Regions from separate parts of the Pseudoalteromonas sp. K222D genome, predicted to be linked through region 1. Evidence: predicted binding sites of a transcription regulator. Region 1 holds the regulator's gene; each other region holds the start of a gene.

Region 1 (3,286 bases):
TTGCGCACCAGCATCAGGCTAATATAGGAAAAATATATGTGCGTCCTCATCAAATAGAGCTAATGAGCGACAATAAAAAAGATAGCCATAGTGAACGCGCCACCATATTAAGCAGTCGTTTTATTGGTTCGGCTTATGTTTACACTGTAGTTATTGCACAACAAGAAATAGAAGTTGCAGCGCAATATGGCCAGTCATTTGTTCAAAATGAGCAGGTTATAATAAAAATAAACCCCCACACGGTGAATTTTTTCGAATCATAAATTAATTTGTTATTCGCTGTGTTTATCTATTTATAAGCTAAGGAATAACAATGGCACAAGCGCAATCAGGGATTTGTGCTGAAGCAAACTTACACGGTTTGCATTTATTTTTTAATGTGTTTGATGGCCAAGATGAGTCATTACGTACAAAGCTCAAGCAAGTAAGCGCTATTGAGGAAGAGTTTAGCGATCAGTTTTCTGAATCTATGCTTTCTTGTATGGTGGCTATTGGTGCACAGTATTGGCCGCATATTTTGCCAGAGTATATCCCCAGTGAACTACAAAGCTTTCCTAATATAAATCATAATGAACACGCAATGAGCGTGCAGCCGTGTGATTTGTTTGTGCAAATACGTTCAGACCGCGAAGACGTCAATCATTTATTTGCACTGCAAATTTTAAAGTTATTTGCACCAGACGTAGAGCTGGTGGAACAAATTCGTAATTTTAGATTTTTAGATGGTCGCGATTTCAATGGTTTTATTTATGGTGGCAAAATGCCGCATGGCCGACAAAAGCGGGCAACGGCGTTAATAAATAAACCAGGTAGCTTTGAGGATCAAGGCAGTTATATTCATGTGCAACGTTATAAGCACGATCTAAGCGTATGGCAGCATCTATCGCTAGATGAGCAAGAGCAAATAATAGGTCGCACTCGCTTAGACAACACTCTTATAGCCCCAGCGCTTGAAACCAGCCATGCACAACGCAGTGAATTAAAAGATGAGCAAGGCCAGCCAATATTACTTAATCAAGGCATGCCTTATGGCGATGTTTACGAGCAAGGAATGCTGTCAATTACTTGCTCGGCCAGTGGAACCGCATTTGAACAGGTATTAAAAAGTCGTTTAGGTGAGGGGGAGTGCTATGATCATTGGCTTGATTTTACTCAAGCCGATATGGGGTCTGCGTTTTTTGCACCGTCAGTTGGGTTTTTAAAACAGTTATAACGCATGTTTTAAATACTAAACCGTATCAAATAAAATACGTACCCGCTCTAGGGTTAAGTCTATTTCAGATATTTTAGCTGGGGCAATAAAAATAGTGTCGTCGCCAGCTATAGTACCTAACACGCCATCGGCTTTACCTAATGAGTCAAGTAAACGCGCAATAAGCTGAGCCGCGCCTGGACTGGTACGGATAATAATCATCATTTCGTTATGCATTATATCAATAACAAGCTGGCGCAACGGGCTTTTTGCTGTGGGTACGCCCATTTCTGCTGGCAAGCAATACACCATTTCTTGTTTGGCATTGCGCGTTCGTACCGCGCCAAACTTACTAAGCATGCGCGACACTTTACTTTGGCTTATATTGTCAAAACCTTGCTCTTTTAACGAATCTACTATATCGCCTTGAGAACCAAAGTTTTCTTCTTTTAAAAGCGCTTTAAATGCTTTTACTAACGCTTCCTGTTTGTCTTGTGGTTGCATAGTTTTTATTTGCTTTTTATTATCCATGCCGCAAATTCTACACAAAAACGAATAATTATGCAGCAGTTGTTTATTTAACTTGCCAGTTTACTGTATTCAGGCCAAATGTTTTTACAACTATGGTCTAAAATATTACGAAAATAGGCAGGATAAATTTGTTTTTAGTCGCTAATTTCTTTATCTTAGAGCCATAAATATTTCCTACCTCAAATCACGGAGAATTCCAATGAAAGTTGCTGTATTAGGTGCTGCAGGCGGTATCGGTCAAGCGTTGTCTTTATTATTAAAAACAGGCTTACCAGCTGGTTCTGAATTATCACTATATGATGTTGCACCAGTAGTTCCAGGTGTTGCGGTTGATCTATCTCATATCCCTACAGCGGTTAAAGTAGCTGGCTTTGGCGCTGATGCGTTAAATGAAGCGCTTAAAGATGCTGATATCGTACTTATTCCTGCTGGCATGCCACGTAAGCCAGGTATGGATCGTGCAGATTTATTTAATGTAAATGCTGGCATCATCAAAACGTTAGCAGAAGGCATAGTTGCAAGTTGTCCTAAAGCGTTAGTAGGTATTATTACTAACCCAGTAAACGGCACTGTACCAATTGTTGCTGAAGTATTTAAAAAAGCTGGTACTTACGACGCTAAACGCGTATTCGGTATTACTACGCTTGACGTTATTCGTTCAGAAGCATTTGTTGCTGAACTTAAAGGCGTAGACGTAGCAACTGTTAAAGTTCCTGTAATTGGTGGCCACTCAGGTACTACTATTTTACCTCTACTTTCTCAAGTTGAAGGCGTGAGCTTTACAGATGAAGAAGTTGCAGCACTTACTCCACGTATCCAAAATGCGGGTACTGAAGTTGTAAATGCTAAAGCGGGTGGCGGTTCAGCTACTTTATCAATGGGTGCAGCAGCAGCTCGTTTTTGTATGTCTTTAGTTAAAGGCCTACAAGGTGAAGACGTTGTAGATTACGCGTACGTTGCTGTTGAAAATGGCGATGCGGAGTACTTTGCACACCCAGTACGTTTAGGTAAAAACGGCGTAGAAGAAATTCTTTCTTACGGCGAACTAAGCGCATTTGAAACAAAAGCAAAAAATGACATGCTTGAAACACTGAAAAAAGACATCAAAGAAGGTGTTGATTTCATGGCGTAATAGCCAAAATAAAGTGACAAAAAAGCCTGCGTTTGCAGGCTTTTTATTGCTCGGAATTTAGCTAACCTGCACCCAGGTTAGCTACACATAAAGGCAGTAAAGTTAGTGATCGCGATCAACTGCAATACGGGCAAGGCTCACAAGTGCTTGTTTATATTCAGACTCAGCTAAAAAGTCTAAGCAAGCAATGGCTTTGTCGGCTTCAAGTTCGGCCTTTTGCATCGTAAATTCAAGCGCATTGGTTTGTTTAAGTGCCGCTAAAATTTCTTCAAGATGATCCATGCCATTACTGTGCTCTATAGCGTCACGGATCAGCTGTGTTTGCTGCTCATTACCATGTTGCATTGCATAAATAAGCGGCAGAGTTGGTTTACCTTCGGCTAAATCATCACCAATATTTTTACCTAATTGATCTGCATCTGCGTTGTAAT
Region 2 (3,286 bases), on a different contig from region 1:
ACCAACAAGGCGTCATGAGCGCAGCTTTCCACGATGTGTGAAAAAGAAACCATCTAAATATCCCTATAAAAAAAAGCCAGTCAGTGTTAACTGACTGGCATTACTCATTTTAGAGCCGTTTTTTTAATAAATTAGAAGAATTAACAGTTAGTTTCTTCTGCATTTACACCTTCTTTTACTTCTTCACATGCATCTTCAACTTTGTTTTGCACGTCAGTTACTGCTTCGTCAATACGTTCACCAGCATCTTCTGCGTGGTTATCTTCACAGCCCATAATAAATAAACTTGCGAATAGGCCAATTAGTGCTGCTCTTAAAGTTGTCGAATTCATAATGTAATTCCTTGTAAATTTTGATTTAAATGATTTTTAATTAGTTTAAAACTTTAGTTTGTTACCTAGGGCTTTTTGCCACGTAGGGCACCCGATACTAAAGATATAACTAAAAGTATTAAAAATATAAAAAATATAATTTTTGCAATACCCGCTGCGGCGCCTGCTATACCACCAAAACCTAACACTGCAGCAATTAAAGCAATTACTAAAAAAGTGATTGTCCAGCGTAACATTGTATTCTCCTTGGTTTATCAAATTTGCTCAATGGATATGATGCGAGTTACGTGCCATTGTTTTTTTGCTTTTAAATCAATGGTTTGATTTTGTTTGTGTTATTTCAGCGTGCACTCAATGGTAAGTTTTACGCTTTGCTATGTAATTTATTCATACTGATACAAGTGATTATGGATGTTAGTTTTTTATAAGAGAAGTTAGCGCATATTGATTTTTAGAATTGAGTTTAAGAGCTATTAAATTGCAGTTCGAGACTTGCGAGCATAGCGGGCTTAATAACAGCGGCTATTTAAATGGTTGAATAATTAACAAATATATTTGGTAAGACCAATTGCCAGTGGTGAAATTACTTTATGCTAATAGAACTGTTAACGCTTTACTTTAAGTGCATTATTAACGGTTTTTAGGTCGCCTATATAACTTTTATTTATATTCACTATTTTTATTATCTATGTAATAGCGCGTATCTAGTCCTTTTTGTAGTGTTAAGTTAATTAATAGCATGTTAGTTTTGTTTAAATTGGTTTTACCAATTTACAGGCTATAGACAAAACACTGTTTTTTGTTATTATTCGGTGAATAATTATTTACGTAAAATGATTTTTTATTTTGATTTCGGTATAAGTTTTATAGGAGAGGAAAATGGATATCGCTGCTTTACTTACAACAGCAAGCAACTTAATGCTAACCGGTATGGTGGGGGTGTTTGTGTTTCTGTCATTATTAATTACCTGCGTTACGGTTATGTCTAAGCTGGTATCTCGCTTTGCAGAGCCTGAGCTTGCAATGCCTGCCAGAACACCGTCTTTTAAATCACAAGGTGTGCCTAATGAGCACATCGCCGCAATTAGTGCTGCCATTGCTCAGTACAAAACAAACAATAATTAAAGGAGCACTTAAATGGCTAAATTAAAATTAACAGAACTGGTACTACGTGATGCGCATCAATCATTGTTAGCAACTCGTATGCGCCTTGACGATATGCTACCGATTGCAAAAAAGCTTGATGATGCAGGTTATTGGTCTATTGAGTCGTGGGGTGGAGCTACGTTTGATTCGTGTATTCGTTATTTAGGTGAAGATCCTTGGGAGCGTATTCGCGCACTAAAAAAAGCGATGCCAAATACTAAACAGCAAATGCTATTACGCGGTCAAAATTTATTAGGTTACCGCCATTATGCTGACGATGTAGTAGAAAAATTTGTAGAGCGTGCCCATAAAAATGGCGTTGATGTATTTCGTATATTTGATGCAATGAACGATGTACGTAATCTTGAAACGGCAATTAAAGCGGCTATAAAAGTAGGCGCACATGCCCAAGGGACTATTTCTTATACAGTAAGCCCTGTTCATACGCTTGATATGTGGTTAACGCTAGCTAAGCAGTTGGAAGATTTAGGCTGTCATTCAATTTGTATTAAAGATATGGCGGGTTTATTAAAGCCGTACGATGCTGAAAAACTAATTAAAGCACTAAAAGAAACTGTATCTATTCCAATTGCAATGCAGTGCCACGCCACAACAGGTTTAAGTACTGCGACTTATCAAAAAGCGATTGATGCAGGCATTGATATGCTTGATACCGCAATTTCATCTATGAGTATGACTTACGGACACACCGCAACTGAAACTATTGTATCGATAGTTGAAGGGACTGAGCGTGATACTGAGCTTGATTTAAATCACCTAGAAGAAATTGCTGCTTACTTTAGAGATGTACGTAAAAAATACGCGGCATTTGAAGGTAGCTTAAAAGGGGTTGATGGCCGTATTTTACTCGCGCAAGTACCTGGTGGCATGTTAACTAACATGGAAAACCAGCTTAAAGAGCAAGGCGCAGCAGATAAGCTTAATGAAGTTTTACTTGAGATCCCACGTGTACGTGAAGATCTTGGCTTTTTACCGCTTGTTACACCAACGTCGCAAATTGTAGGCACTCAAGCGGTACTTAATGTACTAACGGGTGAGCGCTATAAAACAATTACTAAAGAAACAGCTGGCGTATTAAAAGGTGAATATGGCCTAACACCAGCACCTATGAATAAAGAGCTACAAGAGCGTGTGCTTGATGGAGCAGAGGTAATTACTTGTCGTCCTGCAGATAATATTGCACCTGAGCTTGCAACGCTTGAGGCTGAATTATTAAAAGAAGTACAAGAGCAAGGTTTAACTCTTGCTGATGAGCAAATTGATGACGTACTAACGTATGCATTATTCCCACAGGTTGGTTTGAAGTTTATTAAAAACCGTAACAACCCAGATGCATTTGAGCCAGTTCCTTGTGTTGAAGATAAAAGTAATAAAGCTCCCTCTAAATCAGCTTCAAATAACAACAGCGTTAAAGCTGAGCAATACAGCGTAAAAGTAGACGGTAAGGTTTACGACGTTGTTGTAGCTCAAGGCGGCGAGCTTAAAGAAGTTACATTAAAAGACTCAGAACATATTCCTCAGTCTGCTTCGGTTGCATCAGGCGAAACACTTAACGCCCCTTTAGCCGGTAATATTTTTAAGATAAAGGTAAAAGCAGGGCAAGTTGTGAATGAAGGTGATGTAGTGATTATTATGGAAGCCATGAAAATGGAAACTGAAATACGCGCTACGCACACCGGAACAATTGCTGAAGTGTTAGTTGGTGAAGGCGATGCTGTAACTACCGGCGACGCTATGATTGCATTAGCTTAGGAGTAAATAGAGGATGGATGGTATTTTAAACCTCT
Region 3 (3,286 bases), on a different contig from region 1:
GTGTTGAGCGCGCAGACTCAATTACCATTGATGCACACAAACAAATGTATGTTCCTATGGGAGCTGGGCTGGTGTTGTTTAAAGATCCAACCGCTACCGATGCAATTGAACATCATGCAGAGTATATTTTACGTAAAGGCTCAAAAGATTTAGGTAGCCATACACTTGAGGGAAGTCGCCCGGGTATGGCAATGTTAGTACATGCTTGCTTACGTGTAATTGGCCGTAAAGGCTACGAAATGCTAATCGATCGTAGTATTAAAAAAGCCCATTACTTTGCTAATTTAATTAAAGCAGATGAAGATTTTGAGCTGATTTCAGAGCCAGAGCTGTGCTTATTAACGTATCGTTATGTGCCTAAACAAATAAAGCAGGCAATTGCAGATGCTGATCCGCAAACACGGATTGATATTTTTGCCTCACTTAATCGCTTTACTGCAAGTATGCAAAAACGGCAACGTGAATCAGGACGATCATTTGTATCACGTACGCGTTTAACGCCTACTCAATACGATAATCAGCCCACAGTGGTATTTAGGGTAGTACTTGCTAACCCACTTACATCAGGCGTTATTTTAAAAGAAATTTTAGCAGAACAAAAAGAGTTGGCTAAAACAGATCCGGTATTTAAAAAGTACTTAAGCAAGTATATGTAATTAAAATATTAGCTTAAATAAAAAAGACGCTTAATAGCGTCTTTTTTAGTTTTACAATGGCAATTAAGAAAAGCTAAAGCAACTCGCTTTAATTATATTAGTGATAATTTGCTGTGAAGGCTTAATTTTTTCCATTGCTAAAAACTCATCAGGTTGGTGCGCTTGGTTTATAGAGCCGGGGCCCATTACTATGGTTTCACAACCAAGCTGTTGAATAAATGGCGCTTCAGTACAGTAGTTTACCGCCACCGCTTTTTGCCCCGCTATTTTTTCGGCTAGTTTAACCAAAGCGCTATTGGTGCTACCAGTAAATGCCGGGATTGGTTCGTGTAAATCAATTACGCTTACGGCATTTGGGTATTGCTGGTTTATTTCGTGAGTTGCATCAAGTACTAACATTTGCAGTTCTTGCACGCTTAAGCCCGGTAATGGGCGCATATCTATATGCATTTCGCAGCAACCACAAATTCGGTTGGCGTTGTCGCCACCATGAATATTACCAAAATTTAAGGTTGGATAGGGTATTTCAAAGTGTTCTATTGAATATTTATGCTTTAACTGTTCTTTTAAGATCAGTAGTTTTGTAATCACTTTGTACATTACTTCGATGGCGTTAACACCACGTTCGGGATCTGAGCTATGGCCTGAGCGTCCGACTACTCTAATTGCGGTACTCATATGCCCTTTATGTGTAAATACCGGAGTCATATCAGTGGGTTCGCCAATTATACAGCGATCCGGTTTTAAATTTGGATGTTTACAAATTTGCTGAGCACCGGCCATTGTTGTTTCTTCATCGGCGGTGGCTAAGATCAAAATAGGCTGAGTTTGCTGTTTTTCATCAAGTTCACTAATAGCTTGCAGTACAAAAGCAAAAAAGCCTTTCATATCAATACTACCTAAGCCATATAGTTTGTTGTTGTGCTCGGTCAATTTAAATGGATTATGATTCCAGCGGCTATCGTCAAATGGCACTGTATCGGTATGGCCAGCGAGCATTAATCCACCATCGCCTTTACCGCGTTTAGCTAATAAATTATAGCGACCTTTGCCGCCTTCTAATTCAATTATTTCACAGCTAAAACCTAAGCTTTCACACCATTGTGCCAGTAATTCAATAACATTTTTATTACTCATACACAGGCTATCTTCAATGGCACTAATAGAAGGTGCTGCAATTAATTGTTGGTACATAGAAATAAATGAAGGCAAAGACATAAAAAATCCAAAATAAGTAATCAATTTAATTGCATAACAATATAAAAGTATTTATGATGAATATCAATTCACTTTTTAAGCATAAATATTTTAAAAGTAGCGCCATGAAAATAATACGACGATAATCAACATTCATTAATAAATTAAAGTCTTAATTAGCCTCAGAGCTAGTTTAAGCGAACAACATGGATAAGTAGTAATAATTTTAAATAACGAGTAAACAATGAATGTAGTGATTATTGGCGCAAGCGGTTATAGCGGCGCAGAACTAGCAAGTTTAGTTGCTAAGCACCCTAAACTAATTTTAACTGGCTGTTATGTATCTCAAGGTAGCTTAGATAAAAATAAACTGCTGAGTGATTTATACCCCGAACACTTAGGGCTACTCGATCAGCCTTTACTACCTCTTAGTGAATCTGCTTTTAGCGATATTGAAAACAGTGCCGATTACGTGTGCTTATGTACCGATCATAAAGTAAGCGTAGATTTAGCGCCGCGTTTTTTAGCCATGGGTAAAAAGGTATTTGATTTATCTGGTGGGTATCGCCTTGCGAGCAATGACGACTACGTTACTTATTATGGCTTTGAGCATCAACATCCAGAGTTATTAGATCAAGCTGCTTATGGTTTGGCTGAGTGGAATAGCGATGCTATTGCCGCGGCGCAATTAGTAGCTGTAGCTGGTTGTTACCCTACGGCTGCGCTTAATGCGCTTAAGCCTTTGCAGCAGGCCGACTTATTAACTGAGCAAACAATTATAATTAATGCGGTATCGGGTGTAACCGGCGCAGGGCGTAAAGCTAGCATTGGTACTCATTTTTGCGAAGTATCGCTTGCCCCTTATGGTTTATTTAATCATCGTCATGGCCCTGAAATAGAGCAACACCTTGGTCACGATGTTTTATTTACACCGCATTTAGGTAACTTCCCACGTGGTATTTTAGAAACTATTTATGTGCAATTAAAACCTAATGTCACCATTGAGCAAGTAACACAAGCGTACCAAGTACTTGCCGATGAGCCGTTAATTCGTTTGCTGGGCGATAAAATCCCCTCAATTAAAGGCGTAGCTAAACAGCCATATGTAGATATTGGCTGGCAGCAACAAGGCACACAGTTAATTGTTATAGCTGCCATTGATAATTTATTAAAAGGTGCTGCAGGGCAAGCTTTGCAGTGTATTAATTTATCAATGGGATTGGCGCATACCACAGGCTTAAAAGGATCGTTTTAAATGAGTAAAAAAACCTGGGTAATTAAACTTGGTGGCGCTGTACTTAATACCGAAAACGCGGCTAAAGCATTATTTTCAGTACTTAATGAGCAGCACAACGCGCAGTTTGTCATTGTGCATGGCGGAGGCGCGCTTGTAGACACTTGGCTTAAAGACGCTGGTTTTGCTAGCGCAAAGC

The links. The regulator ArgR, encoded in region 1, controls arginine synthesis, uptake and breakdown. The targets are predictions, from matches to a motif close to ANTGAATANNTATTCANT.
Region 2: J5X91_RS10305 (OadG family transporter subunit) is a predicted target of ArgR. The motif match lies at 1,144-1,161, and genes of this name have one in related genera.
Region 3: argC (N-acetyl-gamma-glutamyl-phosphate reductase) is a predicted target of ArgR. The motif match lies at 1,930-1,947, and genes of this name have one in related genera.

Annotation. Positions count from the first base shown of each region.
Region 1 covers NZ_JAGGDL010000006.1:4,531-7,816, reverse strand. Annotated here, with positions in the region: gene J5X91_RS04955 (ABC transporter ATP-binding protein) at 1-263, shown strand, start outside; gene J5X91_RS04950 (Dyp-type peroxidase) at 314-1,213, shown strand; gene argR (transcriptional regulator ArgR) at 1,229-1,696, opposite strand; gene mdh (malate dehydrogenase) at 1,923-2,855, shown strand; gene ispB (octaprenyl diphosphate synthase) at 2,958-3,286, opposite strand, start outside.
Region 2 covers NZ_JAGGDL010000017.1:79,530-82,815, reverse strand. Annotated here, with positions in the region: gene J5X91_RS10315 (hypothetical protein) at 141-332, opposite strand; gene J5X91_RS10310 (DUF1328 family protein) at 398-568, opposite strand; gene J5X91_RS10305 (OadG family transporter subunit) at 1,212-1,457, shown strand; gene oadA (sodium-extruding oxaloacetate decarboxylase subunit alpha) at 1,470-3,251, shown strand; gene J5X91_RS10295 (sodium ion-translocating decarboxylase subunit beta) at 3,265-3,286, shown strand, end outside.
Region 3 covers NZ_JAGGDL010000009.1:33,917-37,202, forward strand. Annotated here, with positions in the region: gene panP (pyridoxal-dependent aspartate 1-decarboxylase PanP) at 1-656, shown strand, start outside; gene argE (acetylornithine deacetylase) at 720-1,874, opposite strand; gene argC (N-acetyl-gamma-glutamyl-phosphate reductase) at 2,098-3,108, shown strand; gene argB (acetylglutamate kinase) at 3,109-3,286, shown strand, end outside.